2 linked regions of the Pontibacter liquoris genome follow. The protein of the gene in region 1 interacts with the protein of each later gene in a pairwise test. Links are inferred from orthologs where the notes say so. Each region holds a gene or a part of one and is shown on either strand. Other genes may lie near its edges.

The links.
Region 2: the proteins of LWL52_RS01500 (region 1) and LWL52_RS10155 interact in binary tests that used the Escherichia coli proteins (3 or more experiments, as listed by UniProt). The link is inferred for Pontibacter liquoris from one-to-one orthologs.

Annotation. Positions count from the first base shown.
Region 1 is NZ_JALEBG010000001.1:354,634-370,415, forward strand. Bases 6,965-9,684 are described here. They hold LWL52_RS01500 (nucleotide exchange factor GrpE), read left to right. Parts: upstream 6,965-7,895; coding sequence 7,896-8,474; downstream 8,475-9,684. Other genes in these bases: obgE (GTPase ObgE), read left to right, coding at 6,965-7,597; dnaJ (molecular chaperone DnaJ), read left to right, coding at 8,478-9,623. Outside these bases: LWL52_RS01465 (glycosyltransferase family 4 protein), read left to right, coding at 1-409; LWL52_RS01470 (tol-pal system protein YbgF), read right to left, coding at 402-1,646; LWL52_RS01475 (M20/M25/M40 family metallo-hydrolase), read left to right, coding at 1,757-2,671; LWL52_RS01480 (sodium-translocating pyrophosphatase), read left to right, coding at 2,947-5,220; hpt (hypoxanthine phosphoribosyltransferase), read left to right, coding at 5,320-5,862; LWL52_RS01490 (adenylate kinase), read left to right, coding at 5,986-6,579; more of obgE, read left to right, coding at 6,605-6,964; LWL52_RS01510 (ABC transporter ATP-binding protein), read left to right, coding at 9,817-10,728; LWL52_RS01515 (ABC transporter permease), read left to right, coding at 10,721-12,064; LWL52_RS01520 (HesB/IscA family protein), read right to left, coding at 12,217-12,564; LWL52_RS01525 (DUF7935 family protein), read left to right, coding at 12,723-13,256; LWL52_RS01530 (aminotransferase class V-fold PLP-dependent enzyme), read right to left, coding at 13,478-14,563; serA (phosphoglycerate dehydrogenase), read right to left, coding at 14,589-15,782. UniProt on the Escherichia coli protein: Participates actively in the response to hyperosmotic and heat shock by preventing the aggregation of stress-denatured proteins, in association with DnaK and GrpE. It is the nucleotide exchange factor for DnaK and may function as a thermosensor.
Region 2 is NZ_JALEBG010000001.1:2,448,716-2,464,672, forward strand. The notes cover bases 4,106-7,000. They hold LWL52_RS10155 (Nramp family divalent metal transporter), read left to right. Parts: upstream 4,106-4,552; coding sequence 4,553-6,448; downstream 6,449-7,000. Other genes in these bases: LWL52_RS10150 (metal-dependent transcriptional regulator), read left to right, coding at 4,106-4,508; LWL52_RS10160 (thioredoxin family protein), read left to right, coding at 6,675-7,000. Outside these bases: LWL52_RS10130 (3-hydroxyacyl-CoA dehydrogenase family protein), read left to right, coding at 1-262; LWL52_RS10135 (2,3,4,5-tetrahydropyridine-2,6-dicarboxylate N-succinyltransferase), read right to left, coding at 645-1,457; LWL52_RS10140 (glycosyltransferase family protein), read left to right, coding at 1,507-2,655; LWL52_RS10145 (3-oxoacyl-ACP synthase III family protein), read left to right, coding at 2,721-3,719; more of LWL52_RS10150, read left to right, coding at 3,852-4,105; more of LWL52_RS10160, read left to right, coding at 7,001-7,238; tRNA uridine-5-carboxymethylaminomethyl(34) synthesis GTPase MnmE, read left to right, coding at 7,924-9,312; LWL52_RS10170 (hypothetical protein), read left to right, coding at 9,540-10,175; LWL52_RS10175 (hypothetical protein), read left to right, coding at 10,841-11,158; LWL52_RS10180 (hypothetical protein), read left to right, coding at 11,430-11,837; LWL52_RS10185 (hypothetical protein), read left to right, coding at 12,095-12,472; LWL52_RS10190 (hypothetical protein), read right to left, coding at 12,711-13,529; LWL52_RS10195 (hypothetical protein), read right to left, coding at 13,526-13,702; LWL52_RS10200 (toxic anion resistance protein), read right to left, coding at 13,702-14,787; LWL52_RS10205 (hypothetical protein), read right to left, coding at 14,792-15,232; cphA (cyanophycin synthetase), read left to right, coding at 15,521-15,957. UniProt on the Escherichia coli protein: H(+)-stimulated, divalent metal cation uptake system. Involved in manganese and iron uptake. Can also transport cadmium, cobalt, zinc and to a lesser extent nickel and copper. Involved in response to reactive oxygen.

The sequences.
Region 1 (15,782 bases):
CACTTTTCTGGTGATAGCGGATCAGATACCGGCTTTGCCGTTACGCTCGCTCACGTTTTTGCCCTGGCGGGAAGAAACAGAGCTGGAAGATCTGCGGCAAATAGACATCGGGTTAATGCCCCTTCCGGACAATGAATGGGCTAGAGGAAAGTGTGCGTTCAAAGCCTTGCAGTATATGGCGCTGGGCATTCCGGCGGTAGTTTCGGCCGTAGGTGCTAACCTGGTGGCTGTGCCCGATGTGGAAGCAGGCTATACTTGTCGCACGCCCGAAGAATGGTATGCGCATCTGGAGCAACTCCTGTTACAACCCGAGCGCCGGCTCCGGATGGGGCAAAAAGGGCAGGCGTGGGTAGCGCAGCACTACTCCCTGCTGGCGCACCGCGAGGCTTTCCTGCAGCTGTTTACTTAAGCTTCTTGTGCTTTTTGAGAAAACTGCGCGCTTCTTTAAAAGGGGCGGATTTTTTATCGTTTGCGCTGGCGTTGAGCACGACAGTATAATAGCGTTTGGCCAGCAGCAAGTCTTTTTGCTGTTCGGCAATGCGGGCCAGGTTCAAGTAGGAGTTTACAAAGTAGCCGGAATCACGCTCGTTGGTCATCTCGGCATACATAATGGCGTTCTGGTAGTACTGTTTCGCCTTATCCAGGTCCCTATACTTGTTCTGGTTAATGTAAGCTAAAATATAGGACGCATAGCGCCCGCTCACCGGTTCATAGCCGGGCATGTTCTGCTCCAGTTTGCTAAGAATGTCCAGCGACACGCGCTCAGCCATGGTAAAATGCCCCTGCACAAACAAAAGGCGGGCATAAAACCGTTCGAAGTAGGCATTATCGGGGTATTTGAGGGCCATCGACTGTGCTACTCCCAAGGCCTCATTCATGTTGTTTTCTTCGTTGGCATAGATCTTCATCAAAAAGACCTTGGCCTCGGTGCCGGTATAAAAACCGCTGTTGGCCACGTAGCGCAGCTGTTTCAGGCCAAGCCGCTTGTCACCATCCGGAAAGAAAAGCAGCACCGGGCGCAGCATCGGGTAAGTATCATGGATCCAGACGGCATAGTAATTGAACAGCGCCTCGCCAAAGAGGAACTCCGGGCTCAGGCCGTTGCCGGCTTTGGCTTTCTCCATAAACTCCAGGGAGTGCTTGCTGGCTACCGTTGCTTTGCGCCAGTTGCTGCGCTCAGAATGGAGCCGTGCCTCAAAGCCGTAAGCCGCCGCCAGGAAAAAGGCAGCCTCTACATTCTGCTCGTTCTGATCATACATCTTTTCCGCTTTCTGTATGGTGGTGTCCATGTAAGCAAAGAAAGGCGCATCATACTTCAGCGTCTGGATATTGGTCGGGAGGATCTTCCACCACTGGCTCAGGCCCATAAGGAAGTAGGGCAGCGGATGATCGGGGTAGCGGCGGCGCAGCGAGCGGAACTGTTTTTCGGCCCGCTCAAACTTGAAGTTATACATGTTGTCAACAGCACCTTCCAGTTCATACTGGATGTCTTTGTTCAACAGCAGCATGCCTTTTACCCGCGCGACATCCGGAATTACTTCGATCGACTCGAAAGTAACGTTGCGCATGGCGGTGGTGTCGGACTGCTGGGCGGTTGCCAGGGCCGGTAATACAAAGGAGAAGAAAAGAAATAATAACTTCTTCATGTAAGATAAGACTATTCGATGCTTTAGATTGCTGCAGACCTGTGATGCGCCTGAAGTTCTAAAAGTACAACAATATTATTAAATTTGGATTCCCTAAAAAGAAAATACCTATGAGATTACTTGAGGAACTCTGCCGGATACAAGCCCCATCTGGCAACGAAAAAAGCCTTTCAGAATATCTGTTGAACTATATTGAAGCGCAGAAAGTTCATTGGCGCACCGAACCGAAGGTGCTCTCCGGCGAGCAGTTTCAGGACTGCATCCTGTTGGTGTTCGGCAAGCCAAGGAGTGCAATTTTTGCGCACATGGATTCCATCGGTTTTACGGTACGCTATGGCAACGAGCTGGTGCAGATTGGCGGGCCAAGTATAAAATCGGGTTATAAACTGGTAGGCGAAGATGCTCAGGGTAAAATTGAATGCACCCTGCAGTATGACGAAGAAGCGCACGCTTTGACCTATGCTTACGAGCGGGAAATTGAACGCGGCACGGAGCTGGTTTTTAAATGCAACTTCCGCGAAACCGATGATACGGTGCAGTCCTGCTACATGGATAACCGGTTGGGCGTGTGGAGTGCGTTGCAGGTAGCTGAAACGCTGGAAAACGGCATTATTGCTTTCAGCAGCTGGGAGGAGCATGGCGGCGGCTCGGTAGCTTACCTGGCGCGCTACATTTACGAACATTACGGTGTGCGGCAGGCCCTGATCTCGGACATTACCTGGGTAACCGAAGGGGTGAAGGCCGGGCAGGGCGTGGCCATTTCGATGCGCGACAGCCTGATCCCACGCCGGGCGTATGTGCAGAAGATCATCGGGATTGCCAAAGCCTCCGGCATACCCTACCAGCTGGAAGTGGAAGGAGCCGGCGGCAGCGACGCCAAAGAGCTGCAGTACAGCGCCTATCCCTGGGACTGGTGCTTTGTAGGTGCCCCGGAAGATAACGTGCACACACCCGACGAGATCGTCCACAAAAAAGATATTGAAAGTATGGTAGCCCTGTACCGGGAGCTGATGGCGAAACTATAAAGGGATTGGGGCCACAGCAGAGGCCTTGTTAAAAGTATAAACCACAGGCAAAGGCCGGCCCCCAGGGCTGGCCTTTTGCGTTTTTAGTTACACTAACAAGGGGCTGCAGGCGTACGTACAAAGCTTTTTCTGAATTAATGTTGTAACGCGTTTGCATTTAGCGGTATAGCTGCCCGGAATGTGGAAAAGCTTTGTCGGTATGTATTTGGAAAAGTCAATAAAGTCCCCTTTCTTTAATAGCAATACGCATATACTTTAACCTTTAAACCTACTGAATGGAACCTATTCTTTACGCAATTCCTGCCTTTGGACTGGCGGCGCTTCTCTACACCTGGATTCGCTCTGCCTGGGTAACAAAGCAGCCTGCCGGCAACGAGCGCATGAGCACCATTGCACGCCACATCGCTGACGGCGCAATGGCTTTCCTGAAGGCTGAATACAAAGTCTTAGCCATCTTTGCGGTGATCGCTTCACTCTTATTGTTTTACCTGGGCTCTACCGGCGAGAAGTCGAGCCCGCTTATTGTGGTAGCCTTTCTGATCGGGGCCTTTCTTTCTGCACTGGCAGGCTTCATCGGCATGCGGATTGCTACCAAGGCAAACGTGCGCACTGCTGAGGCAGCCCGCAGCAGCCTTTCCCGGGCACTGAACGTTTCGTTTGCAGGAGGTTCAGTGATGGGTATGGGCGTGGCAGGCCTGGCCGTGCTGGGACTAGGCTCCTTGTTTATCGCCTTTTACTATTATTTTGTGCAGCGCACCGGCGCCGATGTGAATGGCATTGAGATGGAGCGCGCCCTGGAAGTGCTCATGGGCTTCTCGCTGGGTGCTGAAAGTATTGCCTTGTTTGCCCGTGTGGGCGGCGGTATCTATACCAAAGCAGCCGACGTTGGCGCTGACCTGGTAGGCAAGGTAGAAGCCGGCATTCCGGAAGACGACCCGCGCAATCCGGCTACCATTGCCGATAACGTGGGCGACAACGTAGGCGACGTGGCAGGGATGGGCGCTGACCTTTTCGGCTCGTACGTGGCCACGATCCTGGCTACCATGGTTTTGGGCCGCGAGGTAGTGGTGCAGGACAACTTTGGCGGCATCTCGCCGGTTATACTTCCGATGATGATCGCGGGGCTGGGCATTATCTTCTCCCTGATCGGGATGTTGTTTGTGCGTGTAAAGGAAGGCGGCAACGTGCAGGCGGCCCTAAACCGCGGCAACTGGATCTCGGTAGCCCTCACCGCTGTTGTCACCTACTTCGTAATTCACTGGCTGCTGCCCGAAACCCTTACCCTCCGCAATTTTGAGTTTACTGCCAACGGCGTTTACCTAGCTGTGCTGGTAGGCCTTGCTGTGGGCTCGCTTATGAGTATCATCACCGAGCACTATACAGCTATGGGCAAAGGGCCGGTGAACTCTATTGTGCAGCAATCTTCTACGGGCCATGCTACCAACATCATTGCCGGTCTGGCAGTGGGTATGCACTCCACGGTGTTGCCTATTATTGTATTGGCAGCCGGCATTGTGCTCTCGTATGCCTCGGCAGGCTTGTATGGCGTGGCCATAGCCGCAGCAGGTATGATGGCCACCACGGCCATGCAGCTGGCCATTGATGCCTTCGGACCTATTGCTGATAATGCCGGCGGTATAGCTGAAATGAGCGAGTTGCCCAAAGAAGTACGCGGCCGCACGGATATTCTGGATGCTGTGGGCAACACCACGGCGGCTACCGGTAAGGGCTTTGCCATTGCCTCTGCTGCGCTTACCTCGCTGGCGCTTTTTGCCGCTTTTGTAGGCATTGCCGGCATCCCAAGTATAGATCTGTACAAAGCACCGGTGCTGGCTGGCCTGTTTATAGGAGCCATGATCCCGTTTGTTTTCTCGGCGCTGGCAATTGCAGCGGTAGGCCGGGCAGCTATGGCGATGGTGCATGAAGTGCGCCGCCAATTCCGGGAGATTCCCGGCATTATGGAAGGCACCGGAAAGCCCGAGTATGAAAAATGCGTGGCCATCTCTACCGAAGCCGCTATCCGCGAGATGCTGCTGCCGGGCGCTATTGCCCTGATCGTGCCGCTCATTATCGGGTTCGGCCTGAAAGGCGTGCTGCCGGATACTTCTTCGGCCGAGGTACTGGGCGGTCTGCTGGCCGGCGTAACTGTGTCGGGTGTGCTGATGGCCATGTTCCAGTCCAATGCCGGCGGCGCCTGGGATAACGCCAAGAAATCGTTTGAGCAGGGCGTGATGATCAACGGCGTGATGGAGTATAAAGGCTCCGAGCCGCACAAGGCCTCCGTAACAGGCGATACCGTGGGCGACCCGTTCAAGGATACCTCCGGGCCAAGTATGAACATTCTCATCAAGCTCATGTCAATCGTGTCGCTGGTTATTGCGCCTTACATTGCCCTGGACCAGGAGCCCGCCATTCCCGAAGCGCCGATCAAGATCAACAAGGAGCTGAACAAAATAAACCTGGATGCCACCCACGTGGCCCCATCTACTGCAAAAGCGGACGCCATGCCGCCGCATACCATTGTTTTAAAAGGCCTTGCAGCAAAGTAAGAGCAATAATAAGTGCCTGTAAGTATAAGCCCAACCATTGCGTTGGGCTTATTTTTTAATTTATACTTATCTTTGTCAGGCCACCAAAAGAACCGACCCATGAATCCCCGTACCATAACCCTGCATGATTGCAGTTTCAGCACATACATTTGCGAAGAAGAGATCATTGCACGCATCGTGATGCTGGCCGAGCAACTGGACCAGGCGTATGCCGGCAAAACGCCACTTTTCCTGGCTGTGCTCAATGGCTCCTTTATGTTTACCGCTGATCTGCTCAAGCGCATTTCCATTCCTTGCGAAGTTTCCTTTATCCGCCTGGCCTCTTACCAGGATATGCACAGCACGGGCAAGGTAAAAGAGATCCTGGGCCTGAACGAAGACATCAGCGGGCGCCATGTGATTGTGCTGGAAGACATTGTGGACACGGGCCATACGGTGCATGGCCTGCTCAAACAACTGGCAGACCGCGGCCCGGCTTCGGTGGAGGTGGCTACGCTGCTAATGAAGCCCGAGTGCCTGCAGCATGAGCTGGAGGTGAAATACGTGGCCAAAACGATTCCCAATGATTTTGTGGTAGGCTATGGCCTGGATTACAATGGCCTGGGCCGCAACCTGCGCGATATTTATAAAATCGTGTCGTAACCAACCAAAAACTGCGCGCGTTTGCAGGCTTTTAAATGGGAAGCGGGTTAGCAGCCGTTCGAAAATTTGAAAAAGCACATTAATTTTATACGTACATTTGCCTTTTATTTCTAGCTATAAGATATGCTCAACATCGTTTTGTTTGGTCCTCCGGGAGCCGGTAAAGGAACTCAGAGTCAGAAGCTGATTGATAAATACAACCTTATCCACTTGTCTACCGGCGATTTGCTTCGTTCCGAAATTGCTGCAGGCACCGCCCTGGGCCTGGAAGCTAAAAATTTGATGGACAGCGGCCTGCTGGTACCCGACGAAGTGGTGATCGGCATGATTGAGAACAAAGTGAAAGAGCATCGGCAGGCTGCCGGCTTTATTTTCGATGGCTTTCCGCGCACCGTGCCGCAGGCGCAGGGTCTGGACAAGCTGTTGCAGGAGCACGGTACCGCCATTTCCTGCATGATTGCCCTGCGGGTAGACGACGAGGAGCTAACCAAGCGCCTGCTGCTGCGTGGCAAAACATCCGGCCGCCCCGACGACCAGAACGAAGAACTGATCCGCAAGCGTGTGCAGGAGTATAACACCAAAACCGCCCCTGTAGCCGATTACTATGCAGGCCAGGGCAAATTCTGTACGGTAGAGGGTATTGGCGAGATCGAGGAGATCTTTAACAACCTTTGCCAGCAGATCGATGGCCTGAAAGCAAAGCAGGAAGGGAAGTAGCAAGAGACATTTAGGCCCCCATAATTTGGCATCATCCAACTTTATTGATTACGTAAAAATCTGCTCGCGCTCCGGTCACGGTGGTGCGGGATCGGCACACCTGCACCGCGATAAACTGACGGCCAAAGGTGGACCCGACGGCGGCGACGGCGGCCGTGGCGGACATATTATCCTGCGTGGCAATTCCCAGCTATGGACGCTGCTGCACCTGCAGTTCCGCAAGCATATTATTGCCGAAAACGGCCATAACGGCGGGCCCAGCCACTCGTTTGGCGCCCAGGGCAAAGACGAGGTGCTGGAAGTACCGCTGGGCACGATTGCCCGCAACGATGAGACCGGCGAGGTCATGTGCGAGATCACCGAACACGGCCAGGAAATTATCCTGACGCCTGGCGGCCGCGGTGGCCTGGGCAATGCCCATTTTAAATCGCCTACCAACCAGACCCCACGCCATGCCCAGCCCGGCGAGCCCGGCCGCGAGGAGTGGGTGATCCTGGAACTTAAGTTACTGGCCGATGTGGGACTGGTGGGCTTTCCGAATGCCGGTAAATCCACGCTGCTTTCGGTTGTATCGGCTGCTAAGCCTAAAATTGCCAATTACGCCTTTACCACGCTGGCCCCTAATCTGGGTGTAGTGGCTTATCGCGACTACAAGTCATTTGTGATGGCGGATATTCCGGGGATCATTGAAGGGGCATCCGAAGGCAAAGGACTGGGATTACGCTTCCTGCGCCACATTGAACGGAACTCCATGCTGTTATTTATGGTTTCCTGTGAGAGTGCCGACATTGCCAAAGAATACGAGGTGCTGCTGAACGAGCTGGAAACCTTTAACCCGGAACTTCTGGACAAAAAGCGCCTCCTGGCTGTCACCAAAGCCGATATGCTGGATGAGGAGCTGGAAGAAGAAATGCGGCAAACGCTGCCCGAAGGTTTACCAACCGTCTTTATATCGAGCATTACAGGCAAGAACATTATGACGTTAAAAGACATGATCTGGGAGGCACTCAATAGCTAGCGCAACCACCTCGTGTGATTTATACATGATCGGTAGAAGCTGCAAAGTTGTCTACCGATTTTTTTTAAGCGCTTGCGGCTTTAATTTTGAATAATTGAATTTTGAATCATTGAATTTTGAATCATTGAATAAAATACTGGCTACCAAGGTGAGGTTTTGTGTGCATATCATCTCATTATTCAGTCATTCATTTACTCAGTCATTCAGAATTAAAAGTGCCAACTTGACACGAAGGGCGGTTTGGCAAACTAATTGACAAGACAATACAGACTTATTAACCTAATATTTTTGAGGCATTATGTCAGATAAAGATAGCAAGAACAACCAGGCGCAGGAAGAAATTCAGGAAAATGCTGCCAATGCTGCCACCCCGCAAGAGGAGCAGACACTGAACCAGCAGGAGGAAACGGATGAAACCGAAGCGACTCCTACCGATACTGCAGCAGCTGAGCTGGCAGAAATGAAAGACAAATACATCCGCCTGATGGCTGAGTTCGAGAACTTCAGACGCCGCACGGCTAAAGAGCGCATCGACCTGTCGAAGACGGCTACGCAGGAGCTGATGGGCGACCTGTTGCCGGTGCTGGACGATATGGAACGGGCCAGGCAGGCGCTCGGCTCTACCAAAGAGGTGGACGTGCTGGCGCAGGGGCTGGACCTTGTTTTCCATAAGCTGAAGCATGTAACGCAGCAGAAAGGCCTGAAGCCGATCGAAGTACAGGTTGGGGATAACTTCGACAGCGACCTGCAGGAAGCTGTAACACAAGCCCCGGCCCCATCTGATGACCTGAAAGGGAAGGTTATCGACATAATTGAAAAGGGATATACCTTGAACGATAAGGTGATCCGGTTTTCAAAAGTTATCATAGGAGCGTAAGCAATGGCTAAGAGAGATTATTACGAAGTTTTAGGAGTAAGCAAGAGTGCCAGCCAGGAAGAGATAAAGAAGGCTTACCGTAAACTAGCCATCAAGCACCACCCGGATAAGAACCCCGACGACCACACCGCAGAAGAAAAGTTTAAGGAAGCTGCGGAGGCCTACGAGGTGCTGAGTGATCAGCAGAAGCGCCAGCGTTACGACCAGTTCGGCCACCAGGGTATGAACGGCGGCTTTGGCGGCGGTGGCATGAACATGGAGGATATTTTCTCGCAGTTCGGCGATATTTTCGGGGGCGGCGGAAGCCCTTTTGAAAGTTTCTTTGGCGGCTCCCGCGGGGGTGGCGGACGCCGTGTGCGCAAGGGCAGCAACCTGCGCATCAAGCTGAAGCTTAACCTGGAAGAAATTGCCAATGGTGTTGAGAAAAAAATAAAAGTAAAGCGCTATGTGGCGTGTAGTACCTGCGGGGGCAACGGCGCCAAGAACGGCACCGATATGCAGACCTGCGGGCAGTGCCAGGGTTCGGGCCAGGTGCGCCAGGTGGTAAACACCATGCTGGGCCAGATGGTGTCTACAGCGACTTGCCCTACCTGTAACGGCGAAGGCCGTATTGTGACGCACAACTGTAACGTGTGCCATGGTACAGGCCGCGAGCAGCAGGAAGAGGTGATCTCGATCAATGTGCCGGCTGGCGTAATGGATGGCATGCAACTGTCTATGAGCGGCAAAGGCAACGTGCCCGAGCGCGGCGGCGTGCCGGGCGATCTGCTGATCCAGATCGAGGAAGAGGCGCACCCTACCCTGAAGCGCGACGGGAACAACGTGATCTTCGACCAGTACATCAGTTTTGTGGATGCGGCGTTGGGAGCGGAGATCGAAGTGCCGACTATTTCGGGCAAAGTAAAGATCAGTATCAAACCAGGCACGCAAAGCGGCGAGATCTTCAGGCTGCGCGGCAAAGGTATAAAAGACATCAATGGCTACGACAGAGGCGACCAGCTGATCCACATCAATGTATGGACGCCAAAATCACTCAGCAGCGACGAACGAGCCATGCTCGAGGCGTTGCGGGAGTCAGGCAACTTTGCGCCCCAGCCAGGTAAAAACGACAAAGGCTTCTTCGAGAAAGTGAAAGATTACTTTCAGTAAGCCGCGATTTACTAACGGATAGAACAAAAGCCGCCCTCCTGCAAAGGAAGAGGCGGCTTTTTTATTCGGCAGCGCTGCCGGGGCTTTCATCCTCTGAAAACTAGGCTTCGTCGATAAAACATCTAACAATCCGAATATATTTGCCTGATGCGCAGGATAAAGCTATTTTTGATTGAACTTAAAGGAACCAGCATTGAGTATTCTTAAGATTAACGGCGTATCAAAGCAGTACGCCAACCACACCGCACTGGATGAGGTGAGTTTCGAGATTCCGGCGGGCTGCATTTTTGGCTTGCTGGGACCCAACGGCGCCGGCAAAACCTCGCTTATCCGCATCATCACCCAGATCACAGGCGCCGATTCGGGGGAGATATACTTTAAAGGAGAGCGCCTGCGGCCCGACCATATCAAGGAAATGGGCTATCTGCCCGAAGAGCGCGGCCTTTACAAGAAAATGAAGGTGGGGGAGCAGCTGCTATACCTGGCCCAACTCAAAGGCCTAAGCAAGAGCGACGCCACGGCCCGCATCAAAACCTGGATAGACCGTTTTGAAATACGGGAGTGGCTGGGCAAGCATATCGAAGACCTCTCGAAAGGCATGCAGCAGAAAGTGCAGTTCATTGCCACGGTGCTGCACGAGCCTTCGCTCATTATCCTGGATGAGCCTTTTTCCGGGTTCGATCCCATCAATGCCAACCTGATAAAGGACGAGATCCTGAACCTGCGCGAGCGGGGCGCCACCATTATTTTTTCGACGCACCGGATGGAGTCAGTGGAGGAGCTTTGCGACAATATCGCGCTCATTAACCGGTCGCGCAAGGTGCTGGACGGATCAGTGAAAGAGATCAAGAACGCTTACAAAACGGATACCTTCCAGGTGATCGGGAACGGGAACCTGCTGGTCACCTCGCCCGATTACCAGGTGCTGGAGCAACACGTAAACCATGGCATTTTCAGGGCCCACATAAAATTACTCAACGGCACCACTCCGAACGATTTGCTGCGCTACCTCATTGAGCGCGTGGAGGTACACTCGTTTGTGGAGCTGGTGCCAAGTATAAATGATATCTTCATCCGAAAAGTAAAAGAGCCGTCTCATGCATAAAATATGGTTAATTATTCAACGCGAGTACCTGACGCGGGTGCGCAAGAAAAGCTTTCTGATCATGAGCTTCCTGACGCCCCTGCTGCTGGCTGCGTTTATGGTGCTGCCCGGCCTGCTCATCTCCATGTCGGATAGTGCCGAAACGGTGATGCTGCTGGACGAGAGCGGTTTGTTTGCCGGAAAGCTCGAAAGCAAGGATGATCTGAAGATTGTGCCTCTTTCCGGCTCACTGGAGCAGGCGAAGGAAGTATATAAGGAAACTGACAATACGGCCCTGTTATACATCCCCAAGATCAGCATCGATAATCCTACGGGCATCAAAGTATTTGCCAAAAAGAATACCAGCCTGCAGACAAAAGTGCGGCTCGAAAATATGCTGGAGAAGGAAGTGGAAAACCAGCGCCTGATTGCCTCGGGCCTGGACCGTGAAGTGCTCCAGCACATGAAAGCGGATATTTCAGTAGCCTCGGTGAACCTGAGCGATGAAGGTGAGAAAGATAACAATGCCTTTGTCACGTCCGGGGCCGGCGTGGCAGGAGCGCTCATTATTTATTTCTTCATTTTTATGTATGGGGTGCAGATCATGCGCGGCGTGATCGAGGAGAAGACAAGCCGCATCGTTGAGATCATTATTTCGTCGGTAAAGCCTTTTCAGCTGATGATGGGCAAGATCATTGGTATTGCCGCCGTGGGGCTTACGCAGTTTCTGCTGTGGGTGGTGCTCTCGCTGGTGGTGGTCACGGGCGTAAAGGCGGTGTTCAATATTCAGCCGGCACCTACGCCCATGGAACAGCTTGCCTCGGGGCGTGCCGCAGCTACGGGCGAAGAAGTAAGTGACGAAGACGCAGCAAAAGAAAAAAGCCAGGCCTCGGAGATGGTAGCAGATACGCTGAATGCCGTTGGTAACCTGAACCTGCCGCTCATTATCGGGTGCTTCCTGTTCTACTTCCTGGGTGGTTACCTCTTGTATGGTTCCCTGTTCGGGGCCATTGGTGCTGCCGTAGACAACGAAACGGATACGCAGCAGTTCATGTTCCCGATCACCATCCCGCTGGTGCTGTCCTTTATTTTGTCGTACTCGCTGGTGCTAAAAAACCCGGATAGTGCGGTTTCGTTCTGGCTGTCTATCATTCCGTTTACCTCGCCTATTGTGATGATGGTGCGGGTGCCCTTTGGCGTGCCTGCCTGGGAGCTGCTGCTATCGATGGGGCTGCTGGTGCTCGGGTTTATTTTTACCACCTGGCTAGCTTCTCGTATTTACCGGGTCGGCATTTTAATGTATGGCAAAAAGATAAACTACAAAGAGCTTTCCAAGTGGCTTTTCTACCGAGTATAACCTAAAGCAATAGCATAAAAAAAACCGGTTCTGGAAAGGACCGGCTTTTTTATTGGTAATAGGCACAAGCCGGAACCTATACCTGTAAAGCAGCACAGCCCGGCCAATGGCCGGGCTGTGCTTATCTAAATAGAAAGAAGGTGCTTGTTTATTTAGGCGGAGAAGGAGCTGCCGCAACCGCATGTGCTGGTAGCCTGCGGGTTGTTGAACACAAAGCCACGCGCATTAAGCCCGTCCTGGAAATCTACCTGCATGCCTAACACATACATAGCGTGCTTTTTATCCATGATCAGTTCTACGCCTTCCAACGGAAATACTTCATCCGAGTCTTTTGGTTTGTCAAAGCCCAGCAAGTATGACATGCCCGAGCAGCCACCGCCCTGCACGCCCACGCGCAGGCCATATCCCTCTGGTACGTTCTTCTCCTGAATTATATTTTTAACTTCTGCTAAAGCTCTTTCTGTGAGTGTGATAGGAGCAGTCTTGGTTTCTGTTGCCATAGTATCTACTTTCATTATTTGTAGCCACAAACTTACGTAATTCTCAGGAATTATTCAGCGCAGCGTGTCTTTCTACATTAAAAACAGCCCCGGCGCGTAAATGATTCATGTATCCTAAATTAATTTTTCGCGATATTTATACTTTCAAACCCACTTCTATGGACCAATTCCTCCTGTTTATACTAGACCTGTTAAAGATCGTATTACCCGCCCTGATTGTGGCCGTGGCCATGTATTACCTGGTAACCAAGCACTACGAGCGCGATTATAAGGTGCGCCTGCTGGAGCTGCGCCAGAAAAATGCCGAAGTGGTGCTGCCCATCCGTTTGCAGGCTTACGAGCGGATCGTGTTGTTGCTCGAGCGCATCACGCCCAGTAACATGCTGCTGCGCGTTGGTAGCACCGGGCACACTGCGGCAGACTACCACCGCATGCTGCTCACCGAGATACGCAACGAGTTTAACCACAATATGTCGCAGCAGGTATACATGACCGAGCAAGCTTGGCAGCAGGTCAAACACGCCCGCGAAGATGTGGTGAGCCTCATCAACAAAACCTACCAGGAGTTGCCGGAAGGCGCCCGCGGCACGGACCTGGCCAAACGCATTCTGGAAACCGTGCTGGCTACCGAGCAGGACCCCACCGCCCGTGCCATTGGGTATGTGAAGCAGGAGATAGGCCAGGTGTTTTAGAAGTTACAAAGTTAGAAGGTTAGAGAGTTAGAAAGTTAAACCACTGGTTCTTTTACAATCCAAAAAGACTTCAAAAGAGGAGAATCGTATATCGGCCCGGTGCTCCGCAAGCAAAAGAAGAACTTACCGCAAGTAAATCACAAGTTCCCTTCTTACCTTCTCATTCTATACCTTTTTAACCTTCTAACTTTTTAAATTTCTAACTCTCTAACTTCCCAGCCTTATCCAAACAGCTCGTCGAGCTTATTTACCAGCTGTTGCATCTGTTCGGGGCTGTGTGCGGGGAAGTTGGCTATCCGGATCTGGTTTTCCTTGTAGTTGCCGTAGCCGCTGCCTACTGTGAGATCAAATGCAGCCAGCTGTTTGTTTACCTCCGAGGCAGGTACGGTGGTGTTTGCCACAATGGTGGTGGGAGAGCGGTGCTGTGGGTTTACAACGGCTGCTGAAAACGTTCTGTTCCGGTCCAGGTACGTATAAACCAGGGCCGCTTTCTCATCCGTTTCTTTCCGTATCGCTTCAATTCCTTTTTGATTCATATCCTCCAGCACCTGGGCCAGCAGATAGATACCCAGCACATTGGGGGTTTCGGCTGTCTGGTTTTCCCGTGACTTTTGGACCATGGCCGGCAACTGGTGGTAAGAGCCGATAGAGCAGCCACTGGAAAGTATAATGTCGGCTTTGGATACGCAACGGTCATTTACGAGCCACACGCCTAGTCCGGCCGGCAAGCCAAAGCATTTCTGCACCGAAAAGTATGCCGCATCAATTTTGGTGTAATCCAGCGCCGGATGTGGCAGCGAAGAAACAGCATCCACGAAGAGCAGCGTGCCAGGCGCTTTCTCCCGGAACAGGTTAATATCGGCCACGGGCATGCAGGCGCCGGAGCTGGTTTCGTTCTGAATAAGCGCCAGAAGCTCTGTATCGGCGGGCACCTGTATACTGTCCACGTCAAAGCCCTGGCCAAAGGGTACTTCATACTTCAGCGCATCCCGCCCTAATTCTATTGCCACTTCCCGGAATCGTTTCGAAAAAGAGCCGTTTACCAGGTGAAAGCTGCGTTGCTGCACGGTGTTCTGGATGGCCCGCTCCCATACTTCAGTAGCCGAGGAGAGGAACAGCACCTCATAATTATCCGGTAGCTGCAGCAGCTGCCGCAATCCGGTTACGGCCCGGGCATAAATATCCTTAAACTGCTGGCTGCGGTGCGAGATGCTGCCTATTTTCTGCTCCAGCGCCGTGTGCATGTGCTGCGGCACGGTAGGGTAGAGCTCCGAAGGGCCGGGTGTGAAGTATAGTTTCTGATTCATGATACGGTAATGTGCCGGAGCGCAATTAATAAAGAATACGGAATTTGATGGTATGGGGTACCTGTCGCATGTCGTTGACTACCTGCTTGTCGTAGGCTTTGTCGATGTCGGTGATCACATAGCCTACGCGTTCGTTTGTTTTCAGGTACTGGCCCAGGATGTTGACGTGATTATTGGCCAGCACCTGGTTGATGTTAGCCAATACACCCGGCACGTTGGCGTGGATGTGGATCAGGCGATGCGCGTTTTTGAGCTGGGGCAGCTGAATGTTCGGGAAGTTGACGCTCTGGTACGTGTTGCCCGAGTTGATGTAATCCATGATGCGGTTAGGCACAAAGTTAGCAATGTTTACCTGCGCTTCGGAGGTGCTGCCGCCAATATGCGGGGTCAGGATCACGTTAGGCAGGCCCCGGAGCTCGCTCATAAAAGGCTCGTTGTTGGTGGCCGGCTCATGCGGAAACACATCCACCGCGGCTCCACGGATCTTCCCGGACTTCAGGTTTGTTACCAGCGCTTCGATATCGACTACGTGGCCGCGGCTCAGGTTCAGGAAGAGGGCACCATCCTTCATGGCGTCAAACTCCGCTGCGCCAAACATATGCTTGTTTTCAGGGCGGCCGTCTACATGCAGCGTCACGATATCTACTTTTTCCAGCAGCTCGTGCAACGATTCACACTTACGGGCATTGCCCAGCTGGAGCTTTTCTACTACATCGTAATAGTATACTTCCATGCCCAGCGCTTCGGCCAGCACCGACAATTGGGCGCCAATGTTGCCGTAGCCCACAATGCCCAGCTTTTTATCGCGTACCTCAAAGCTGCCCGCGGCTGATTTGTCCCATTCGCCCTGGTGCATTTTGTCGCTCTTGCCTACAACGCCGCGGCTCAGCATGATGATCTCGCCAATAGCCAGTTCCACCACACTACGAGTATTGCTGTAAGGGGCGTTAAATACGGTAATACCGGCCTCCAAGCAGGTAGCCAGATCGATCTGGTTGGTGCCAATACAGAAGGCGCCGATGCTCATCAGGCGGGAGGCATGGGCCAGTACCTTGGGGGTTACCTGCGTTTTGCTCCGGATGCCCAGGATCGATACTTTCTGGATCTGCTCGCAGAGCTCCTCTTCACTCAGCGCACCCGGCAGGGCCGTTACCTGGTAGCCTTCGCGGCGGAACAGCTCCACGGCTTTGGGGTGAATATTCTCAAGCAGCAGCACGCT
Region 2 (15,957 bases), 2.1 Mb from region 1 along the record:
GGAGATCGACACCATTATGAAACTGGGTATGGCCCACCCAATGGGACCGCTGCAGCTGGCCGATTTTATTGGCCTTGATGTCTGCCTGTCTATCCTGAATGTGCTGCACGAGGGATTTGGAAATCCGAAGTATGCGCCGTGCCCGCTGCTGGTTAATATGGTACAGGCCGGCCACAAGGGTGTTAAATCCGGCCAGGGCTTTTATACCTGGACGCATGGCTCCAAAGAGCTCATCGTAGCAGACCGGTTTAAGAAGAAGTAAGTTATTGTTAAATTGTTAATGATTTAACCCTTTCAGGAATCATAATAAACTAAAAGCCGCTGCAAGTATACTTGCAGCGGCTTTTAGTTTTAAAAATCGCGATTCTGGCGCCAGTATTTACTTGTGCCGTTTGGTAGTGTGAGTCTCCGGACTCACATATATTATCTATATTATAACAGCTTTCTCAACACGCAAGTTTGGAGACTTGCCCACTTAAAAGGCACTAGTTAATTCTGGCGTCAGCTTGCATAAACGCAATAGGTATACTTGCCTTCCTATCACCCATTATACTTTAAACAAAAGGCCTCTACCGGAATACCAGCAGAGGCCTTTTGACTCTTATCTATACTTTACGAGCAACGGAAAACGAATATTGCACCCCTTACACCGCTACGGCATGATCGCGCAGCACATCGTTTAACGATGTTTTCAGATCGGTGCTCTCCTTGCGCTGGCCGATAATCAGGGCGCAGGGCACCTGGAAATCGCCGGCAGGGAAATGCTTGGTATACGAACCTGGGATCACCACCGAACGAGGCGGCACATACCCGCGGTACTCTTTAGGCTCGCTGCCCGTTACATCTATAATTTTAGAGCTACCGGTAATGGTCACACCTGCTCCGATCACCGCTTCTTTGCCCACACGGCATCCTTCCACCAGTATACTTCTGGAACCGATAAAAGCCCCGTCTTCAATGATTACGGGCGCTGCCTGCACAGGCTCCAGCACGCCGCCAAGGCCCACGCCGCCGCTCAGGTGCACATTCTTGCCTACCTGTGCGCAGCTTCCAACGGTTGCCCAAGTGTCCACCATAGTGCCGGAATCCACATATGCGCCGATGTTTACATAAGACGGCATCATCACCACGCCGTTTGCCAGGAACGCTCCGTAGCGCGCAATGGCATGCGGCACCACGCGTACGCCCAGGCCGGCATAATTGCGCTTCAGCGCGATCTTGTCATGAAACTCAAAAGGACCTACCTCGATGGTCTGCATGGCCTGGATCGGAAAGTAGAGCAGCACCGCTTTCTTTACCCATTCATTTACCTGCCATTCTTCACCCACAGGTTCTGCCACGCGCAGCACTCCTTTGTCCAGTTCATCTACCACGGTGCGGATCGCCTCCACCGTGATTTTATCCTGCAGCAGGGCCCGGTTCTCCCAGGCCGCTTCTATTACTTCTCTTAATGCCATGTCTGATTCGTTGCTAACAATTAAAGCATAAAAGTATTAAATTTAACCGATGCCTGAAAAGAGAATCCTGATTGCTTCGCTGTTAAAACCTGTAAACGATACCCGCATGTATGAGAAGCTGGGCCGCTCGCTGGCCATGCTGCCCGATGTGCAGGTACATATCTGCGGGTTTGAGGCGGCTCTGCCTGCCGATGCGCCAGCGAACATGTCCTTCCACCCGATCTTTCATTTCAGGCGCTTAAGTATAAAACGGGCCAGCGCGCAAGTGCTTTATTACCGGCTACTTTGCCACCTCAAACCCCAGGTAATTATAGTATGTACGCACGAGTTGCTGTTATCTAGTTTATACTTTAAGAAAAAGCACGGGTGCCGGCTGGTGTATGATGTGCGTGAAAATTATGCCCTGAACCTGACGGCGCAACACAATTATAATGCAGGCCTCAAACACCTGCTCGCCCTAGGAGTCCGGAAGATAGAAAAAGCGGCCGCCACAAGTATAAGCCACTACCTGGTGGCTGAACAGAGTTACCTGCAGGAGCTGCCTTTTCTGACACGCAACACCACGCTGGTACAAAACAAGTATAAACCCGGCGCCAGCTATACGATGCCCGTTACCCCTGTAGCTCTGCCCGCCGGACCGTTGCAACTGCTTTATTCCGGTACCATTGCCGAACTATACGGGGTATTCGAGGCGATCACGTTTGCCGAAGCGGTACACCAGCTGCGGCCGGGTTCCACCCTTACTATAATAGGGTATAGCGCGCGCGCCGAAACCTGGCACCAGGTAAAAAAACTTGCCGAAGGCCGGCCCTACATTCGCCTGGTGGGGGGCGATAAACTGGTGCCCCACCCCTCTATTGTGCAGCAGATCCAGCAAAGCGACCTGGGCCTGCTCCCCTATCAGCCGAATGCCAGCACGTTTCGCTGCATCCCCACCAAACTCTATGAATATGTAGCGCATGCGCTGCCGGTTGTGGTACAGGCAAATCCGCTCTGGCAACCAATTGTGGCCCGGCATGCGGCTGGCGTAAGTATTGACTTCAGGACCTGCGATGTGGCGGCGCTGTTGCAGCAGCTCCGGCAGCAGCAATTTTATACAACGGGAGTGCCGGCCGAGGCGTTTTGGAAAGAGGAAGAACAGAAGCTGTTGGTAGCCATTACCCCGTTGCTGGAGCATGAAAAGATTAAAACTTCCTAAATTTATTTTTAGACGAATCTAAATTTATTTTATAACCGTATATTTGTACGCAAATCTCTTATACTATGCGAAATTCAAAAATTGCCGGTGTTGGCCACTATGTTCCGGAAAGGGTTGTGACCAACAAAGACCTGGAGAAGATCATGGATACGTCTGATGAGTGGATCAGGGAGAGAACCGGGATTGTGGAGCGCCGCTACTTTGTAGAGGGTGTTGATACGACCTCTAACATGGGCGCAGAGGCTGCCCGCAGGGCGCTGAAAATGGCCGGACTGGAACCAGCAGACCTGGACATGATCGTATTTGCGACCTTAAGCCCGGACTATGTATTTCCGGGATCCGGAGTGCTGTTGCAGCGCGAACTGGGCATCAAGGAAATCCCAGCGCTAGATGTGCGCAACCAATGCTCGGGCTTTGTGTATGCCCTATCGGTAGCCGACCAGTTCATCAAAACCGGCATGTATAACAATGTGCTGGTGGTAGGTTCTGAGATCCACTCCAGCGGCCTGGACTTCTCGACACGGGGCCGCGGCGTTTCGGTAATCTTTGGCGACGGTGCCGGCGCGGCAGTGCTCACCCCTTCCGATAGCAACGAACAGGGCATACTTTCCACCCACCTGCACGCCGACGGCGAATTTGCTGAAGAACTGGCGACCATCGACCCGGGCAGCAATAAGAAAAACCGCCTCACCCACGAGATGATCGACGAAGGCACCATTTACCCCTATATGAACGGCAACACCGTGTTTAAGCACGCGGTTACGCGCTTCCCGGAGGTGATCACAGAAGCCCTGCAGAAAAACAACTATCAGCCCTCCGACATTGATATGCTGATCCCGCACCAGGCTAACCTGCGCATCACGTCCTATATACAGCAGAAAATGCAGCTGCCGATGGAAAAAGTGTTCAGCAACATTCACAAGTATGGCAACACCACGGCAGCCTCCATTCCCATCGCCCTGAGCGAAGCAGTGTTGGAAGGACGCATCAAGGAAGGTGACCTGGTGTGCCTGGCCGCTTTTGGCAGCGGGTTTACCTGGGCCTCAGCCCTCATCCGGTGGTAGTTTTAATTAACTGAGTTTTGAATCACTGAATAACTGAACCTTGTATCAATGATGGAGTGAAGGGGCGGAGTTTATATTTACTGTCATCCCATTCAATGATTCAAAATTCAGTTATTCAAAATTTAAAAAAGCGTGCATAGCTTCACCGAGGAAAACTATATCAAAGCCATCTACAAGCTGTCGGGCGGTGGCGAACAGGGCGTGAGTACCAACGCGCTGGCTGATGCGCTGGCGACCAAAGCAGCTTCGGTAACCGATATGCTGCGCCGGCTGAGCGCCAAGAACCTGGTGCACTACATCAAATACCGGGGTGTCACGCTCACGGAAGCGGGCGAGGCAGTGGCGCTGCAGATCATCCGCAAGCACCGGCTTTGGGAAGTGTTTTTGGTAGAGAAGCTCCACTTTAGCTGGGACGAGGTGCACGAGGTGGCCGAAGAACTGGAGCACGTGCGCTCCGAACTGCTCATCCAGCGCATGGATGCGTTTCTGGGGCATCCCAAGTATGACCCGCACGGCGATCCGATTCCATCGGAAGATGGGAAGATGAAGCCGAAAAAGCAGAAGCTGCTAGCCGACATGGAAGTAGCGGAAGCCGGGGTGGTAGTGGGCGTAAACGATTCGCAGCCCCTTTTTCTGCAACACCTCGACAGGATGGGTATTTCGCTGGGGAGCCGGATCGAAGTAGCGGATCGCATACCCTATGACAACTCCCTGGAGATCCGGCTGGAAGGCAGTAAAACCCTGCACCTCTCCTACGAGATCACAAAAAACATCTACCTGTCGGCCTGAGGCAGCACAGGAAATCAGGCAAGCAAGTATACTTTATACAACCCATGGAAACCAAGTTAACGCAGGAGCCTTTATCAGGTAAGTCTTTAGGCGAGGTTCACTCTTCTATTGATACAACGAGCCAGACAGGCTTCTGGAAAAAGCTGTTTTCTTTTCTGGGGCCGGCCTACCTGGTAAGCGTGGGGTATATGGACCCAGGCAACTGGGCGACCGACATTGCCGGGGGCAGCCAGTTTGGGTATAAGCTGTTGTGGGTGTTGCTCATGTCAAACCTGATGGCCATTCTGCTGCAAAGCCTGAGTGCCCGCCTGGGTGTGGTGCGCGGCAAAGACCTGGCGCAGGCTTCCCGCGAGGCTTACCCCAGCTACATCAATATCCCGCTCTACATTCTGGCTGAAATTGCGATTGCCGCCTGCGACCTGGCCGAAGTGCTGGGCATGGCCATTGGTTTGCAGCTGCTGTTTGGCTTGCCGTTGATCTGGGGCGTCAGCCTGACAGTGCTGGACACTTTCCTGCTGCTTTTCCTCATCAACAAGGGCATGCGCAAAATGGAAGCGTTTATACTGGTGCTAGTTACCATTATAGGCGGCGCCTTTGTGCTGGAAATGTTTTTTGCCAAGCCCGATGTAGGCGAACTGGTGCAGGGCTTTATTCCTTCCATCCCGAACAGCGACGCCCTCTACATTGCCATCGGTATAATCGGCGCTACTGTAATGCCGCATAACCTATACCTGCATTCCTCGCTGGTGCAAACGCGCAAGATCGAGCGCAGCAGCGACGGCATCCGCAAAGCGATCCGTTTCAACAACATCGACTCGGCTGTTGCTCTGAACCTGGCCCTGTTTGTGAACGCAGCCATCCTGATACTGGCGGCGGCCGCTTTCTACAAAAACGGCATGTACACCGTTTCCGAGATCAAAGATGCCCACAAGTTCCTGGCGCCATTGCTGGGCAGCGAGTGGGCGCCGGTGCTGTTTGCCGTGGCCCTTATCGCGGCCGGCCAGAGCTCCACGCTTACCGGCACGCTAGCGGGTCAGATCGTGATGGAAGGTTATTTGAACCTGCGCATCCAGCCCTGGCTCCGGCGTATGATCACCCGTTTGCTGGCAGTGGTGCCTGCCCTGTTTGTGATCATCTATTTTGGCGAAGATGCCACCGGCGAGCTGCTAGTGCTAAGCCAGGTTATACTTAGTTTGCAACTGGGCTTTGCTGTTATTCCGCTCATCCATTTTGTAAGCCATAAACAGCAGATGGGGGAATTTGCCGCCGGCAAGTGGGCAAAAACCGGCGCCTGGCTTTCCGCTTCCATTATCGTGGTATTAAACGCAAACCTTGTCTACGAAGAGCTCACCGGCTGGCTACATACTTCACAGCACGCTTTGCTCATCGGGTTTGCGGTGGTTCCTGTGGTGATGGCCTGTGCCCTGTTGCTGCTCTATATTACGTTCCAGCCTTTCGTCCGGAAAGTGCGGGAACATCATACACCAGCCCCGCATTTTCAGCCGGTAAGCTACCAGCAGCCACTTGCCAGGCCCGTTTACTCCAAAATAGCCATCACACTCGATTTTACAAAAGCCGACAAGCAGGTCATCAACAATGCCCTGGCCATCGGCACGCCTGCCGCCGATTACCTGCTCATACACATTGTGGAAACGGCCGGCGCCCTGGTTATGGGTCCTGAAATCGACGATTATGAAACAGACTCGGACCGGCTCAACCTGGAGCGCTATGTGCAGGATCTCCGCAGCAAAGGTTACCACGTCACATACCAGTTGGGCTTTGGCAATCCTAAAAAGGTTATCCCCAAAATAGTCAAGCGCTACGAGGCCGAACTGCTGGTAATGGGCTCGCACGGCCATAAAATGATGAAAGACCTGATCCTGGGAACCACGATCGAAGCGGTGCGCCATGCCGTTAACATACCTGTACTCATCATCTGACAGCCCTCGTAGAAATAAGTATAAGGAATTGCTTGCTTCCTGCACAGGTTTGCCGGAGTCTATACTTCCTTTCAAAATCCTTCCAGAACAATCATAGAAGATTGGAATAAACAAGCGTCTCGCTGGATTTATACGCTAGTATGGGAGCGGAATTTTAATTGTGCCGGTTGATGTTTACCTTACAGTTGAAAACCGGAAGATTATACTTCTGAAAGCGCCACAAGATATGCTTAAAACGCCCCTGATCGGAACAGCCGCTGCCCTTACCCTGCTGGCTTCCGTCTACAAAGTAAATGAAACTGCCGCGGCAAACTTGCCGGGCACGGAGCTGGCTCAACCAAGTATAAAAGCGGAGCCCATCCACTGGCTTACGATCGAAGAAGCGGCAGCGCGGCAAAAAAAGGAGCCTCGCAAAATGATGATCGACGTGTATACCGACTGGTGTGGCTGGTGTAAGAAGATGGATAAGACCACATTTGCCGACCCGGAGCTGGCTGCCTATGTGAACGCCCATTACTATGCCATTAAATTGGATGCAGAAGGCAAGGACCCGATCACCCTGGATGGCCATACTTTTAAGTATAATCCTGAATACCGCTCGCATGAACTGGCAATAGCCCTACTGAACGGGCAAATGAGCTACCCGTCCACAGTTTACCTGGACGAGGAAATGAAAATGCTCTCGCCGGTCCCCGGCTACCTGGATGCACCTGCTTTCATGAAGATTCTCCGTTATTTTGGCGGCAATCACCATAAAACCATGACGTGGCAAGAGTATGAGAAGAAGTAGTGATGAGATTGCTTACCTCTGCTCCCTATAGTTAGGCAGCATCTTGTCTGGCAGCATTTAAGGCTGCGCAGTAAAAAGGCACTTCTATTTACGCCCTTTCGGACTTCTCAGTCCGAAAGTCACCCGCTGGGGATTTCTTAATCCCCGTTATTGTGGTTACCGTAGATTAGGAAATCCGGACTAGCCTACTAGTGAAGTATAGGCGCAATAGATTCTATGTAGTTGCAAAAAGCGTCACTCCCTTTCACAAAGATCCTTTCAGAATGACAACATCAAGCAGAAAAGGAAGGCACCGCAGGCGAGGCGAAACCCCAGCAAAGCGCTTAAAAATTGAAGTATAGTTTAGCACTACATCCCAGCATTTAACCAACTTTATTCCGCACTATACACATGCCAATCGCATACTGGCTATCACAGGTAACCACCACCTTAACACTGCACTCAAACAGGCGGTAGAAAACGTATAAAGCCAAAGTATAGTGAACTCAGGACCGACGAGAAAAAGACATATACAACGTAAAAACCAGCCAGGCTCAACGTATAAACAACAATACTGGTCCATGCAAAACGTCACTACTCACGAAAGCTTCACCGAGAAGTGTCCTGCCAAGGTATCCGAAAGCCATTACCTTCTAATCCTCCTGAACTTATCGTAACTTTGCATCTGCCTTAAGAATAAGAAACGATTAGTTTGATACATACCCTCACCACCACCGATACCATTGTAGCCGTTGCCACTGCGGCGGGTACGGGTGCTATTGCTGTCATCCGCTTGTCCGGACCTAAGGCCATCAGCATTACCAATGCCGTTTTTAAAGGCAAAGACCTGGCCGGGCAGCCCAGCCATACCATCCATTTCGGTACTATCCGCGATGGGGAAAAGGTGCTGGACGAAGTGCTGGTGTCGCTGTTTGTGGCGCCCCACTCCTATACCAAAGAAAACGTAGTGGAGATCTCCTGCCACGGCTCCGATTTCATTGTGCAGCAGATTGTAAAGCTGTTGCTCAGCAAAGGAGGGCGCCTGGCCAATGCCGGAGAGTTCACCAAACGCGCTTTCCTGAACGGGCAGTTCGACCTGGCGCAGGCCGAGGCGGTAGCCGACCTGATCGCTTCCGATTCTGCTCTCTCGCATGAGGTAGCCATGAAGCAGATGCGCGGCGGTTTTTCGCAAGAGATCAAGCGCCTGCGGGGCGAGTTGGTGCATTTTGCCTCCATGATTGAGCTTGAACTGGACTTTGGCGAAGAAGACGTAGAGTTTGCCGACCGCGAACAGCTGCGGGCGCTCATCAACAACATTCAAAGCATCATCCGCGAACTTTTAAAATCATTTGAACTAGGCAACGTCATCAAGAACGGCGTGCCGACCGTGATCGTGGGCAAGCCGAATGCCGGAAAATCCACCCTGCTCAACCAACTACTGAACGAAGAAAAAGCCATCGTGTCGGATGTGCCGGGTACTACCCGCGATTTTATTGAGGACGAGATTAACATTGGCGGCATCACATTCCGTTTTATTGATACGGCCGGGCTGCGCGAAACCACAGATAAAGTGGAAGCCATTGGTGTGGAGCGCACCATGCAAAAGCTCAGCCAGTCGTCGCTCATCATCTACCTCTTCGATATAACCGAAGAAACAGCCGAAGAGGTGCAGGCAGAGCTGGACCGGCTGAACCCAGACAAGCGCCCTATACTTGCTGTGGCCAATAAAATGGACCAGGCCTCGCCGGAGAAACTGGCTGCGCTACAACAAAGTATAACCGGCGTGCTGCCGATCTCTGCTGCCCAGGGAGCAAACCTGGACGAGCTGAAGCAGGCCCTGGTAGACAAAGTAACACTGGGTAAACTCAACACCCAGCAGCAGACCATCGTGACCAACCTGCGCCACGTCGATAGCCTGAATAAGACCTATGCGGCGCTGGATGATGTACTCAATGGCCTGGCTCTCGGCATCAGCAACGACCTGGTAGCCGCTGATATTCGTCGTGCACTGTATAGTTTGGGTGAGATTACAGGCGAGATCACGACGGATGATCTGCTCGATAATATTTTCACGAAGTTCTGCATTGGAAAGTAACCAGCCATACTTCTAACAAACACTAAAAAAGCCGGCGCATAATTGTTTGCCGGCTTTTTTATTTCTCCGCTTTCGGGTTATGCAAATATCTACTTTATTGCATATAATTGCGGCTCACTTTGTTCATCAGCTAAAATCAAGCAAACGCAGGTTATTCAAGCTGTTCCGGACAATAAAATAGGAGACTACTATTCAAACTATATTACTTTCAACCTTCAACTTCTTTTATGAGAAAACTTTTACTTCTATGCTTGTTCGGACTTGGTTGCTTTTACGAGGCTGATGCTCAGCAAGCGGCTATTTTAACAAATGATTCGACAACCCAGGAAAGCGTTGCCCCTTACAAACCTGTTCGGTTGTTGTTAAGCGGTTCTTTTGAGTTTGGTGGCGACGAAGTGGCGAAAGTATACTTCACGAATGGGGATGACCAATCGGTAAAAGCAGGACAGGGTGTTTCTGCAGCCGTAGGAGCTGAATTCCGGTTCCGGAAAGTAGAAAACCTACTATTACGCGCTACCGTTGGCTACAAATACGTAACCACGCAGGCTGATAACGTGCACATCAGACTCACCCGGATACCGCTTCATTTTACAGCTAACTGCATGGCCACGGACAAGATCAGGCTGGGAGCCGGCATTGTGACCCACCAGGCGATCAAATTCAACGCAGATGGCATTGGCGAAAACCTCACCTTTAAAGCCGCGGCCGGTCCTGTTTTTGAAGTTGCTTACAGCGGCATAGGCTTGTCGTATACCATCATGAAGTACCAGGATAATGCGCATACTTCCTACGCTGCCAACGCCATTGGGGTAACCTTCAGTGGTGTCTTGCCCCGCATTACCCAAACCAAAACAAGCAAATAAGTACGATTTGTCTTCTCATATCCTTATGGGAAATAGCTTATAGAAGCTGCACTTCCTTTTTGTAAAAGCCCGTCATGCCGCCCTGCATGATGGGCTTTTTTCATGATTCAGCTATTCTCTTATTAAAGGTAGGTACCTGGAAGCACGCTGAACGGGTGCATCGTATATAATGTCATGGTAGTAGAACCCTTCAGGCAGGAGCTATACTTTAAGTGCATGCTGCTTGAAACTACCATCCTAAACAAACGACTTTAGTTGCCTTTCGCCTGGTAAGTATAAGTATCCTTTGCATGCCAGCTTTACGCAGCTACTTCCATGTTTCTGTTCCCTCCCTTCTTATTTCGACGCACTCCTGTGCAAATTCCAGTGCGTATAAATGCGTAGCTGCGCGCTATATACCAGTATTTACATGTAATTAAACGGTATATCCCATTTCTTCAGAAGCTGGTAACAGGCCAACCCCGTATAGGGAGCAAACGCAACGTATAGTGTGGAATTGAAGGGATTATTATACTGATTGATTGAAGGCTGGGAAGCGGACGTGCTGGAATGGGTGCTTTGCATGGCCCTTCCCTTTCTTTCACACATGAAGCTGCATACCAACCTGCCGTGAGGGCAGAAAAATAAAAACAGGAGCTGGCTATACGGCCAGCTCAAACAAATATATGATAGAACTCGAAGAGTTGGCCGCCAGGCTCAGTAACAGCAACCTGCTGCTTTTAAAAGAAAACAATACCTACTTAGAGTGTCAGTTTGTAACAGGAGGCCTTGTTTGCCATGTAGTACCCGTCAGGAACAAAATTCTTGCCCAGGCCCTGCAGCAAAAGAGCATACGCGGCATCATAGAGGGCACCCATTACCTCAGCTTCCAAAATAACTTCAGCAGTTTCTGCTTACATGTCAGAGCCCGGGTACTTTATGCAGAATTAAGGGCCAGCACGGCCGAATACCAGCTGAGCTACCCGCAACTTGCCGTAGCATAATGCCTGATGGGATAATGGCAGGTACCACCTGTTATGCAGCATCCCCGCCGTTGCTTTTCTTCTTTCCGGCTTCAACTTGCCTGATTTCCTCTTCACATACAATCGCAAAATATGCTGCCGAATCAGCAGCAGGGTGCCGTAAGGATAAGTATGTTTATAGAATTCCCTTTTACTTTAACACTTACACAAGCCATGGGCTGCAGGCACAGGTTTATCGTTAGAAACAGGGCAAATACTGTATATTAGCACGTACTTTTAACTGTAAAGCCCCATGATTCTCTTTGAGAATAGTATCATCAAGCTCGATTATACGCCTGCTACCGACATTCTGGCTGTCGGGTATCCGGATCTGCACGGCTTTCTGCTTCCTGAGATCAAGCACAACATTGATATCCTGATCGATACTGTCAAGAATTATGATGTAAAGAAGGTGCTGCTCGATGCATCCCATACGGTTATGTCGGTGGGTATGGAAGAAAGCAGGGAAGTAACCATTTACCTGGCCCAGGGCTTTTCCAGAACCCGCGTCGAGAAGATCGCCCGTCTCCAGTCGCTGAACGAGACCATTGAAATGCGGGCAAAAGCAACAATGCAACATCTGGCCGAAATACAGCTGCTCCCCTTTCAGTTGCAAAATTTTTCGGTGAAAGCCGACGCGTTAGCCTGGTTACAGCATTAACCCGATAGCACCTATACCTGCCGGCACATACTTTTTCGTTATGTACCCTTTAAGCTGGTTTTTACCTGAAAAATCTGGTATAAAAAGCAGCCTTTCTGTTGAAGACCGAACGTAGCTAAACCCGTTATTTGCGGCATTCGCTTAGCTAAGGCAAACGCGCCTAAAACAAAACACGGTTTATACTTACTAAACTAAGTATAAATTACTTCCGTATACAAAATCCATAAAACTTTTTAACGGATTGAAGAGGAGGAAACGTGCAGTTTGATATAGATAAGTTTTTTGACCGGTTACAGGAACAGGGGCTTTCAAAGCGGGAAGCCAGCCAGGCGGTTTTCAAGGAAATAAAAGATGCGGAAAACCAGAAGATCGCTTTTTTAGACCAAGCCAGTGAGAACCCTGATTATTATAAATTGATAAGCAATCACATCGATAGCTATATTATTTACCTGAAGGTATTACATAACCGCATTGCGCCACACGAACAGGAAATGCCGGAAGTGCAGCCTTACGATACCTCGAAAGCAGTAGCCTACCACACCATGAACCTGCTCATGCAACTCGAGCAGTTAGAGCGATCAAGGTTCACCAAAGTATACAATGCATCCCGTAAAAACAGGCCGGGCGCAGCCTGATGGCAGCCCTAACATTTAAGAACTAAATTGCAGACATTCTATGGCGCAAGCATCCGCTTGTGCCTAGTCCGTTCTTGTGCCAGGCTCTTTTAACAATAAGAGTCCGAAGTACAGAAGCAATGCAGGCACAAGCGGACGCTTGCGCCAGTAGATGTCTAGAAGTGCCAGTTGGCTGCTACCCATGCTCAGAGGTTAACGCCAGCATACTTATAGGTATACCTTAAATACTATTTGTCCCTTACTGTTGCTTCCGGAAAGTACTGACCGGGAACAGGCGGTGATCGTCCAGCATCAGCACATAAGGCGAGCCGTTCCAGTGAATGACAGGCACCATCTCCGGGGGCTGTGCAGGTTGGTGTATGGGAATGGCTACCAAGGCATTGCCGATATAAGTGATATCCTCCAGGCCAAGCCGGTCCGCCACATAGGAGACAAACATTTCTTTTTCTTCTGGGGAGGAAGTAAACCCAATCTTGTGCGGGATAAGGCTGTCGGGGGCATCCTCCCGTAGATAAATAAGCTTAGTATAGGTGTTGATCGAGATCTCCGGCACGGTCAGGCGGGGCACATTGGTGATCGACCCGGCAATGTCGGCCAGCACCCGCTCGCTGGTTTCCAGGTTCTGCCTGCGGGCTTCTTTCACTTCTTTCCGCTCTTTCCGGAACGGGCCAGACACCATCCTTCGGATAACGGCATCAGCCCTGGCGGTGGCCGAGCGCGTGGACCTCACCTGCTGCCGGTGCACATCCAGGATCACGGTAAAGGTATTCAGGAAATGGTCCGTATGCTGCAGGTGAAAAAGCTCCAGCTCATACGCCCGGCTCCGCTCGGCCAGGTAAGTATGGATGCGCTCTGTTTTGTCGTGCACGTCCTTTATTTTTTGCGCGTAAGGCGTGCCTTTATACCTGCCCTGCAGCGCCTGCAAGGCCGAAAGCCTTTGTTTGGAATCCCGGATATAGGCTGCTTCTTTTACGTTGATGGGGACAGGCGTTCCTGCAACCGTCCTGTTGCCTGCAGGCCCTTTTTGCCCGAAGAGGCCCTGCAGAAAGTCTCTCATTTGGTAAGGATCTTTTTAAGATGCTGCGTTTCAATTTCCACCTGTATCTTTTCCGATGCTCTCAGTTCCTCTAAATACCGGTCCAGGTTTTGAAGGTATAGGTCCAGGAGCGCTTCCTGTTCGGAATTCAGAAAATTGTCGGGCGAGGGTTGCTGCGCTTCTTCCAGGGCCATTATTCTGTTTCAATTTGTTTCGATTTGCCAAACGAGCCGATGATCTTGCTGTTCAGTTCCTCCTGCACGGCCGCCAGCTCCTTCACAGCTTCCAGCCTTTTTTTACTTCCTTCTTCCGATATCTTCAGCACGGCATCCACCGTCTCCACCATGTCGCGGTTCACTTTTTTAAGCGTGTCCACATCCACAATGCCGCGCTCGTTCTCTTTGGCCGCACTCACCACGTTGGTCTTCAGCAGCTGCGAGTTTTTCAGGAGCATCTCGTTGGTGGTATCGGTTACCTTTTTCTGGATCTCCAGCGCCTTGCGTTGCTTCTCCAGCCCCAGGGCAATGGCTACCTGCTGGCGCCATACCGGTATCACCGTCACAATAGAGTTCTGTATCTTCTGCGCCAGCACATCATTGGTGGTCTGTATCATCCGGATCTGGGGCATCGACTGCGTGGCAATCGTGTGGGAGAGCGTTAGGTCATGGACTTTCTTTTCCAGGCGGTCTTTAAAGGCCACCATATCGCTGAGGCGCTGCACGGCCAGCTCGTCCTGATCGCTTTGTTCCACCTCGGCCTGCAAAGCCGGGATAGTCTCTGTTTCAAGCTCTTCGATCTTCATTTTACCCGCCGCAATAACGGCGCGCACCTCGTGGATGTATTCCACCGCCTGCTTAAACATCACCTCCAGGCTGGTGGAGTCTTTCATGATACTTTGCCGGGTCTTCTCCAGGCGTACCACCACCGCATCCACATTCTCGGCTACCGAATTATACTGGCTGGCTAGGCGGGCTGTCTTATCTTTTATCTTTTTTGCAAAGGGCAGCCGCGACAAAAAGCCCCGCTTCTCCTCCTCGTCTACCTTGATCATGTTGATCTGGGCCAGCAGGTCGTTGATGGCCGTACCGGCATCGCCTGAGTCTTTGGCTTTTACTTTGGTGAGCAGCTCATTGGAATAATAGCCCAGCTTGCGCTGCGTCTCCACACCGAAGTTAGTAAGGGTTTCGGGCTTTGTCGGATCAATGGTCTTCGAGAGGTCCCGGGCGCGCTGCTGTAGTTGCTCTTTGTTCTCGGGAATGGTGATGTTGGTGTTTTCCATGGGGTTATTCTCCAAAATGCTGTTTTTGCAGGTTATCTAAGGAATTTAGGTTTTTGTTGATGTTGGCAAGTCGGTCGCTGTTCTCATACCATTCTATTTCGTTTAGCGGCAGGTAGTCGCCCAGCAGGTCGCGGACTTCCCGCAGCAGGGCCTCCCCTTTCCTGGTCCGGAACGCCGGGTTTTTGTAAGCGGCGCTGAGGTATTCCACCTTTACCTGTCCGCCACTGGTTATGGCCAACTCCCTGACTTCAGCCACCAGCTCCGACGATTGGTTCTGTTCGGTGACGATGGTTTTATACACGCCTTTGTGCTTTTCTTCCAGGGCCGTGGTCAGCAGCGCCCGGGCTTCTTTTATCGCCTTACGCAGGCGCAGGTTAGGGTTGATATAGTGGCCGAACATGTACCCTAGCGCGGCTCCTATGAGTAAGGTCCAGAAAATAAGCATATGATTTTTAGCTATGTATGCGATAAAAATACTTTATACCCTATACGCGGAACGGGCCAGAGCAGTCGATTTTAGCGGAAAGCAAAACCGGCAGCCGACTACGTACAACTACGTACACTATCAACGCAAAACACGCAATTTATTTTACAGTTACTGATTTCATCCTCCTGGTGCTGCCAAAGCCCGCCCGGGTTACGTATACCAATTACCTTCTTCTATGTCTTTCTGCCTCCGGCCTTTAACGGAAAAAGTTTTAAAACGGCGTGCGTAGCAGGACTTTATTTAAAAATGATGGAAATTCTTGAGCTTAAAATAATGCGGGGACCCAATTACTGGTCTATCAAGCATCCCAAGATCATTGTGCTGAAACTGGACCTGCAGGACCTGCAGCATTCCCACACAAGCGACGTGCCGAACCTGGCACAGAAACTTCAGAAGCTTTTCCCGGAGATTATCAAACATCGTTCCTCAGAGGGGACGGAAGGCGGCTTTCTGCGGCTGGTGAACGAAGGAACGACCTTTAGCAAAGTGGTGCAACATATTGCGCTGGAATTACAAACCATGGCAGGTATGAACAGCGGGTATGGAAGATGCTATGGCACCGGCCAGCCGGACATAGATTACGTGGTATTCTCGTACCAGCAGGAACGGGCTGGCGAATATGCCGCCGAGGCCGCCGTGCGCATTACGGATGCCCTGGCCCGGGGCGAGCGGGTGAACGTGAT